Regions from separate parts of the Streptomyces sp. NPDC001070 genome, predicted to be linked through region 1. Evidence: predicted binding sites of a transcription regulator. Region 1 holds the regulator's gene; the other holds the start of a gene.

Region 1 (4,407 bases):
GTGGTGGAGTTCACCGAGCTCGACCTCACCCCGTCCGTGGAGACCCCCGAGGGCTCCCCGGTCCGCTTGACCGCCGAGGACGTCAGGGACGGCGTGCGGCTGGGGTGGAACGACGTGGCCGACGCCGTCGGCTACCTCGTCTACCGCTGGGACCGTGACAGCGGCAGCTACGAGAGCCTCACCCCGGAACCGGTGACCGGCACCGGCTGGACCGACACCACCGCCCCGCGCGGCACCACCCACTTCTACTGGGTGAAGGCCGTGTACGCGGACGGGTCGGAGTCCGCGCCGGGCGGGAACTACGCGATCCTCGCCCCGTAACGACGGGACACCGGCGGCACACCCGGGCGGGCCTTGCGATAATCGCAAGGCCCGCCTTACTCTGTAGACATGGACCCGAACGTCATCGAACGTGTACGCACCGTGATGGACGCGGCCGCGATGACCAAGGCCGCCTTCGCCCGGTCGGTCGGGCTCACGCCCGACAAGCTGTCGAAGTCGCTGAGCGGCGTGCGCCGCTTCACCTCGCTGGACCTGGCGCTGATCGCCGAGGCGGGCGGCACGACCGTGGACTGGCTGCTCACCGGCAACGAGCCGCTGCGCCCCGCGCTCGCGGCCCGGACGCGCAGCGACACCGCCGCCGATCCGGTGGGCGCGCAGCAGGTGACGGCCCGGTTCGCGGCCGCGTACGAGGTGCTGGAGCTGCTGGGCCGCACAGGGGAGTTGCCCGCGGTCCCGGAGGCCGACCCGGCGCTGGACCGGTACGCGGCGCAGGGCGAACGGCTGGCGGCCGAGGCGTTGGAGCGGCTGCGGGCCGCGGAGCTCGGTACGGACGAGCTGATCGCGGCGATGGAGGAGCGCTTCGGGGTGGACGTCGCCATCACCGGGCTTCCCCAGGGTGTGGACGGCCTGGCGTGGCAGGCCGACTCCTTCCGCCTCGTCCTGCTCGCGCCCACCGGCGTGTGGACCCGGCAGCGCTTCACCCTGGCGCACGAGCTCTGCCACATCCTCGCCAAGGACGCCCGCAGCGTGGTCGTGGAGTCCCATGTCGCCCCCGGCCGGCAGAAGGACCTGGCCGAGGTCAGGGCCAATGTCTTCGCCTCGCATCTGCTGATGCCCGCACAGGAGCTGACGGACGCCGCGACGGCGGAGGGCGAGATCTCGGACTCCGTCTTCGAGCGGCTGGTCGTACGCTTCCGGGTGTCGCCCAGCGCGCTCGCCGCCCGGCTGCACCAGCTGGGCCTGATCGACGCCGCACGCCGCAAGCAGCTGCGCGCCCTCACCACCGAGGCATGTCATCTGCTGGCCGGCGCCGGCGACGACTTCCAGAAGCAGGCCTCGCGGGCCTCGGCGGAACGCTTCCCGCCGCGCGTGGCCTCGGAGTTGTACAAGGCGTACCTGGCGGGGGAGACGACCCTGCGCCCGCTCGCGGCACTGCTGGACACCGACGTGGAAGGGCTGCACGACCTCCTGGCCCCCGAGCCTCCCCCCGGCAACGGCACCGAGCAACAGGACGCGGAAGAAGGGGATCTGGTCTTCCAGCCATGACCACGTGGTGGTTCCCGGACAACACCGTCCTGTGCAACTTCGCCGCCGTCGACCGGCTGCTCCTGCTGGAGAAGGTGCTGGACGGCCGCGGCCGCTGGACCCAGGCCGTGGCCTGGGAGGCCGCCCGCTCCGCGCGCTTCCTGCCGCGGCTGGCCGGACTGGCCGGGGCCGGGTGGCTCGGCGAGCCCGTGGAGATCACCGACGACGCCGAGCTCCGGGAGGTCGACCGGTTGCGCCGCGCGGTCTTCGGCGGCTCGTCCCACGCGCCGACCAAGCACCTCGGCGAGGCCGAGACATGCATGCTGATCACCCGGCGCCGCGAGTTCCGCGGCTCCGTCTGGATCACCGACGACCGCTCGGCCCGCGACTTCGCGCGCCGCCGCGGCATCACCACCAAGGAGACCTTCGACCTCATGCGGGACGCCTGCGCCGAAGGGCTCGTCCCCGCGGCCGAGGGCCATCTCCTGCTGCACGCGATGGTCGCCTCGGGGCGCTTCCTGCACCGTGTGTCGCGGGGCCCCGCCGACCTCCTGGCCTAGAACCCGCCGGTAAGTGGGCGCCGCCCGCTCACTCCGGCCGCTTGGGCCGCCACACCACCAGCGCGGAGGTCTGCTGGACGTCCTGATAGGGCACCAGGTCGCGCCGGTAGGAGGCGTGGACGGCCGCCTCGCGCTGCTGCATCGCCGCCGCCGCGCCCTCGAGGGCCGCGGACAGCTCGGCGACGCGCGACTGCAGGGCCGCCACCTGGTTCTCCAGCTCGATGATGCGCTTGATGCCGGCCAGGTTGATGCCCTCGTCCTGGGAGAGGCGCTGGACCTCGCGCAGGAGTTCGATGTCACGAGCCGAGTAGCGGCGGCCGCGCCCGGCCGTGCGGTCGGGCGAGACCAGGCCGAGGCGGTCGTACTGGCGCAGGGTCTGTGGGTGCAGGCCGGAGAGCTGTGCCGCCACCGAGATGACGTAGACGGGCGATTCGTCGGTCAGCTCGTACGGGTTGCGGCCCCGTCCGCCACGCATGCCGCCGCTCGTGTTCACCGGCTCAGACTCCCTTCGCGGCCTTGAACAGCTCTGCCCGCGGATCGGTGTCCGCGGTCGCCTCCCGGTACGCCTCCAGGGCGTCCAGCGCCTTGCCCTCGGTGGCCGCGGGAACGGCGACCTCGATGGTGACCAGCAGGTCCCCGCGTGTGCCGTCCTTGCGGACCGCGCCCTTGCCGCGGGCCCGCAGCGTGCGCCCGTTGGGCGTGCCGGCCGGCAGCTTCAGGGTCACGGCGGGGCCGCCGAGCGTCGGGACCTTGATCTCACCGCCCAGGGCGGCCTCCACGAAGGTGACCGGCACGGTGACGGTGAGGTTGTCGCCCTTGCGGCCGAAGACCGGGTGCGAGTCGACGTGCACGGTGACGTACAGGTCGCCGCCCGGGCCGCCGCGCTCGCCGGGGGCGCCCTTGCCGCGCAGCCGGATGCGCTGCCCGTCGGTGACGCCCGCCGGGATGCGCACCTGCATGGTGCGCGCCGAACGGGCCCGGCCGCTGCCGCTGCAGACCTCGCAGGGATCCTGCGCGATCAGGCCGCGGCCCTTGCAGTCCGCGCACGGGTCGGTGAGCGAGAAGCTGCCGCTGCCGCCGCGCGAGACCTGGCCGGTGCCGACGCAGGTCGGGCACACCCGGGGCGTGCCGTTCTTGTCGCCGGTGCCCGAACAGGCCTTGCAGGGGGCCTGGCTGGTCATCTTCAGCGGCACGGTGGCGCCGTCCACCGCCTCGGTGAACTTCAGCGTCACCTCGGTCTCGATGTCCTGGCCGCGCCGCGGCTGCGTACGTGTCGCGCCGCCGCCTCGGTTGAACAGCCCGCCGAACACGTCCCCGAGGCCGCCGCCGAAGCCGCCGCCCTGGGCGGTGCCGCCGGGACCACCGCCGAAGAGGTCACCGAGGTCGAAGCCGAAGCCGCCCGCGCCGGCCGGGCCGGTGCGGAAGCCGCCGTTGCCGAAGAGGGCGCGGCCCTCGTCGTACTCCTTGCGGCGCTTGGGGTCCGACAGGACGTCGTTCGCCTCGGAGATCTCCTTGAAGCGCTCCTCGGCCTTGGCGTCGCCCTTGTTGGCGTCCGGGTGGAACTCGCGGGCGAGCTTCCGGTACGCCTTCTTGATCTCCGCCTCGGTGGCGTCCTTCGGGACGCCGAGGACCTTGTAGAGATCCTTTTCGAACAAATCCCTGCTGATGCTCATCCCCGGCGTCCCTCCTTCCGTTCGTCGCCCACGTCAGCCCTGTTCGGGGCCACCGTTCTCCTCGTCCGCCGTGTCGTCGTTCTTCTGCGGGCCCTGCGAGCCCGGCTGGGGCTCGGCGACGGCCACCCGCGCGGGGCGGATGGTGCGCTCACCGATGCGATACCCGGGCTGCAGGATCTGCACGCAGGTGGTCTGCGTGACGTCCGGCGAGTAACTGTGCATCAGGGCCTCGTGCACCAGCGGGTCGAAGGGCTCGCCCTCCTTGCCGAACTGCTGCAGCCCCATCTTGGCGGCGACCGTCTCCAGGGACTCGCCGACCGACTTGAACCCGCCGACCAGCTCCTTGTGGTCCCGGGCACGGCCGATGTCGTCGAGCACCGGGAGCAGTTCGGTGAGCAGGTTCGCGATCGCGATCTCGCGGACCGCGATCCGGTCCCGCTCCACCCGGCGGCGGTAGTTCTGGTACTCCGCCTGGAGCCGCTGGAGGTCCGCCGTGCGCTCACCGAGCGCCGTGCGCACCTGGTCCAGCTGCGCCTGCAGAGCGACATTGGCGTTCGCGTCCCCGGCCGGGGCCGCCGGGCCCGCCTGGTCGGCGGACCCGGCGCCGGGCCCCGCCTCGCCGGGGGAGTCCCCCGGCGCTGCGGAGC
Region 2 (4,407 bases), on a different contig from region 1:
GGACCGCGCCCGCCGGGACGTGCAGGTGGACGCCGCGCTCCTTCAGGTCGCCGACCGGCAGTTCCAGTTCGGCGCCGTGCGAGCGCAGGAAGGAGAGCGCGATCTGCGCGGACTCCTTCATCACCTCGCCCAGCTGACCGGTGAGCTGCAGCCCGCTGCCGCCGGTCTCCGGGTCGGCCAGCGACGCCTCGATGTAGAGGACGTCACCGCCCGCGCCGGTCACCGCCAGGCCGGTGGACACGCCCGGCACCGCCGTGCGCCGCTCCTGCGGGTCCTGCGCGGACTCCGGCACGTGGTGCGGCCGCCCGATGAGATCCCGCAGGTCCTCCGGGGTCACGGTGCACGGCAGCTCGCGCTCGCCGAGCTCGTGCTTCGCGGCGACCTTCCGCAGGATGCGGGCGATCGACCGCTCCAGGGTGCGCACGCCCGCCTCGCGGGTGTACTCCCCGGCCAGCTTGCGCAGGGCCGCGTCGTCGACGGTGACCTCGTCCTCGCCGAGCCCGGCCAGCTCGCGCTGGCGCGGCAGCAGGTGGTCACGGGCGATGACGACCTTCTCGTCCTCGGTGTAGCCGTCCAGCCGCACCAGTTCCATGCGGTCCAGCAGCGGCTCCGGGATGGCCTCCATGACGTTGGCGGTGGCGAGGAAGACCACGTCGCTCAGGTCCAGCTCGACCTCCAGGTAGTGGTCCCGGAAGGTGTGGTTCTGCGCCGGGTCCAGGACCTCCAGCAGGGCCGCGGCCGGGTCGCCCCGGTAGTCGGAGCCCACCTTGTCGATCTCGTCCAGCAGGACCACCGGGTTCATCGACCCGGCCTCCTTGATGGCGCGGACGAGCCGGCCGGGCAGCGCGCCGACGTAGGTACGCCGGTGGCCGCGGATCTCCGCCTCGTCGCGGACGCCGCCGAGCGCGACGCGCACGAACTTCCGCCCCATCGCGCGGGCCACGGACTCGCCGAGCGAGGTCTTGCCGACGCCGGGCGGGCCCACCAGGGCCAGCACCGCGCCTCCGCGGCGCCCGCCGACGACGCCGAGACCGCGGTCGGTGCGGCGCTTGCGGACGGCCAGGTACTCGGTGATGCGTTCCTTCACGTCCTCCAGGCCCGCGTGGTCGGCGTCCAGCACCGCCCGCGCGCCGGGGATGTCGTACGCGTCCTGGGTCGTGGTGTTCCACGGCAGCTCCAGGACGGTGTCGAGCCAGGTGCGGATCCAGCTGCCCTCGGGGGACGCGTCGCTGGACCGCTCCAGCTTCTCGACCTCCTTCAGGGCGGCCTCGCGCACCTTCTCGGGCAGGTCGGCGGCCTCGACGCGGGAACGGTAGTCGTCCGCCTCGTCCTCCGGGTCGCCGTTCAGCTCGGCCAGCTCCTTGCGGACGGCCTGCAGCTGCTGCCGCAGCAGGAACTCGCGCTGCTGCTTCTCCATGCCCTCCTGGACGTCCTTGCGGATGGTCTCCGCGACGTCCTGCTCGGCCAGGTGGTCGCGCAGCCACTGCGTGGCCAGCTTCAGCCGGGCGACGGGGTCGACGGTCTCCAGCAGCTCGATGCGCTGCTTGTTGGTGAGGAAGCCGGAGTAGCCGGCGTTGTCGGCCAGCTGCGAGACGTCGTCGATCTGCTGGACACGGTCGACGATCTGCCAAGCGCCGCGCTTGCGCAGCCAGCTGGTGGCCAGCGCCTTGTACTCCTTCATGAGCTCCGCGACGGTGCCGGGCGCCTCGGCGGGCGTGGGCTCGGAGAGTTCGGTGCCCTCCACCCACAGGGCGCGGCCGGGTCCGGTCGTGCCGGCGCCGATGCGCACGCGGCTCACACCGCGGATCACGGCACCGGGATCGCCGTCCGACAGACGTCCCACCTGCTCGACGGTGCCCAGCGTGCCCACGCCCGCGTAGTCGCCGTCCACCCGGGGAACGAGCAGGACCCGCGGCTTGTTGCCGAGTCCGGGCTGACCGGACCGCTGCGCGGCCTGGGCCGCCTCGACCGCGGCACGCGCCTCGGCGTCGGTCAGGTCCACCGGCACGACCATGCCGGGCAGGACCACCGCGTCGTCGAGGGGCAGCACGGGGAGGGTGAGCGGCGCGAACGCCGACGAAGACGATTGAGCCATTATCTCTCCCTAAGCAATCAAGTTGAGCTATGCAGACTCAATGCATCTGATGCCCCTGGTGTTCCCCGGCCTCTGTTCGCTCTGAGCGATCGGCCGCGGACGGACCGCACGAGGGGCGCCCGACGAGGCAGCCGGCACCTCTTCCGTACGGCCGCGGAGAACCGCCCGCGGGGCGGGCGGCGATAGACGGGTGTGAGACTCTTCCGGCCCATGAGCCACGAGCCGCCCGGCGACGACGCGCTCATCCGCGCGATCGCCCGGGGGGACACCCAGGCCCTCGCGGACCTGTACGACCGCCATTCCGGGTGGCTGCACGCCCGGCTCACCCGGCGCTGCGCCGATCCGGAGACCGTACGGGAGGTGCTGCAGGACACCTTCGTGGCGGCCTGGCGCTCGGCGGACGCCTACGGCGGCGGCGCGGCCGCCGGTGGCTGGCTGTGGGTGATCGCCGCCCGGCGGCTGGTGGACGCGCGCCGCGCCGCCGCGCGCGCCGATACCCGCGACCTCCTGGCCGCGAAGGAGCCCGGTACCGCCCCGTCGGCCGAGGAGCATGTGCTGGCCGGGCTGGAGTACGGCGACGTGGGCGCCGCGCTCGACCGGATCTCGCCCGAGCTGCGGGCCGTGCTCCGGGCGACCGTGATCGACGGCCTCACCACGCGGGAGACCGCACGCCTGCTCGGGATACCCGAGGGCACCGTCAAGACCCGGGCCCAGCGGGCGCGCCGCGAACTGCGCGCCGCGCTCGCCGCCCTCGACCCGGCGGGAGGAGCCGCATGCTGAGTTCTCCCCGGGGGCGCGCACGGCGCTCCCCCCGCACCCCGCACGAGGACCGATCCGCCTGGCACGTGCCGGACCGGACGGCCGCCGCCTACGCCGACGGCACCCTCCCGGACACCGCCGCCTGGTCCGTGGACAAGCACCTGGAGTCCTGCGCGGCGTGCGCCGCCCGGATCTCCGCGCTGGCCCGGGCGGGCGAGGGGGGTGCCCTGCTCGCGGAGGTACGGGAGTCGGTGCTCGCCGCGGCCGCGGGCACCACGGCCCGCCCGCGTACCGCCGCCGACAGTCTGCCCGGAGCCGCCGTGCCCCGGCCGTGGCGGGCCGCCGTACGGTCCGCGTGCGCGCTGCGGCCCGCGTGGGTGGCGTCGGTGCTGCTCACCCTGGCGGCGGCCGTGGCGCTGGCGCGCTTCGGCGGGCCGCCGGAAGGACGGCCCTGGCTGCTGGTGCTCGCGCCGGTGCTGCCGCCGGTGGGCGTGGCCCTGGCGTACGGGAGGTACGGCGACCCGGCCCACGAGCTGGCCGCCTCCACGCCCTCGGGAGGGTTGCGGTTGCTGCTGACCCGGACCGGGGTCGTGCTGGCGGTGTGCGTGCCGCTGCTGAGCGCCGCCGGCGGCGTCCTCGCGGGAGCGGGGGCGGCGGTGGCGTGGCTGCTGCCGGGTCTCGTGCTGACCGGGGCCACGCTGACGCTGGGCAGCTGGACCGGTTGCCACCGGGCCGCCGCGGCCGTCACGGCCGGCTGGCTGTGCGCCGTCGTCGCGTGCGGGCTGCCGCCCGCGGCCCCGCCCCCGCTGCTCTCCCCCGCCGCGCAGCCCGCGTGGGCCGCGGCCGGCGCCGCCTGCGCCCTCCTCCTGGCCCTGCGCCGCACCGCCTTCGACCACCTGGAGCGCCCGTGACCACCCCGACCACCGTCCGCGTGGACGGTCTGACCGTGAGACACCGCAGGACCACCGCCCTGGACGCCCTCGACCTGGGCATCGGCCGCGGCGTCCACGGGCTGCTCGGCCCCAACGGCGCCGGGAAGACCTCGCTGATCCGGGTGCTGGCCACCGTGGCGAAGTACCGCTCGGGACGGCTGGAACTGCTGGGCCACGATCCCGCGACACATGAGGGGCGCACCGCGGTCCGGCGGCGCCTCGGCTACCTGCCGCAGGATTTCGGCTACTACCCCGGCTTCACGGTGCGCGAGTTCGTGGCGTACGTGGCCTGGCTCAAGGAGATGCCCGTGGCCGCCGTGCCGGAGGCCGTCGACCGCGCGATGGAGCGGGTCGGTCTCACCGGGCGCGCCGACGCGCGGATCAGGACCCTGTCCGGCGGTATGGTGCGCCGGGTCGGCATCGCCCAGGCCATCGTCAACGACCCGGCCCTGCTGCTGCTCGACGAACCGACCGCCGGCCTCGACCCGGAGCAGCGGGTGGAGTTCCGCGCCCTGCTCAGGGAACTGGGCGCCACGGCGACCGTCCTGGTCTCCACCCACCTCGTCGAGGACGTGGCCACCGCCTGCTCGGAGGTGACGCTGCTCGCCGCGGGGCGGGTCG

What was found. The regulator HspR, encoded in region 1, represses chaperone genes until heat shock. The targets are predictions, from matches to a motif close to TTGAGNNNNNNNNNCTCAA.
Region 2: the regulator HspR is predicted to act here: its motif matches at 2,118-2,136, upstream of lon (endopeptidase La).

What each region holds. Positions count from the first base shown of each region.
Region 1 covers NZ_JBSFLB010000015.1:180,558-184,964, reverse strand. The annotation lists gene ACWDAS_RS20200 (PA14 domain-containing protein) at 1-321, shown strand, start outside; gene ACWDAS_RS20195 (ImmA/IrrE family metallo-endopeptidase) at 391-1,548, shown strand; gene ACWDAS_RS20190 (hypothetical protein) at 1,545-2,087, shown strand; gene ACWDAS_RS20185 (heat shock protein transcriptional repressor HspR) at 2,116-2,562, opposite strand; gene dnaJ (molecular chaperone DnaJ) at 2,585-3,760, opposite strand; gene grpE (nucleotide exchange factor GrpE) at 3,794-4,407, opposite strand, start outside.
Region 2 covers NZ_JBSFLB010000004.1:337,727-342,133, forward strand. The annotation lists gene lon (endopeptidase La) at 1-2,095, opposite strand, end outside; gene ACWDAS_RS07505 (RNA polymerase sigma factor) at 2,306-2,875, shown strand; gene ACWDAS_RS07510 (zf-HC2 domain-containing protein) at 2,869-3,765, shown strand; gene ACWDAS_RS07515 (ABC transporter ATP-binding protein) at 3,762-4,407, shown strand, end outside.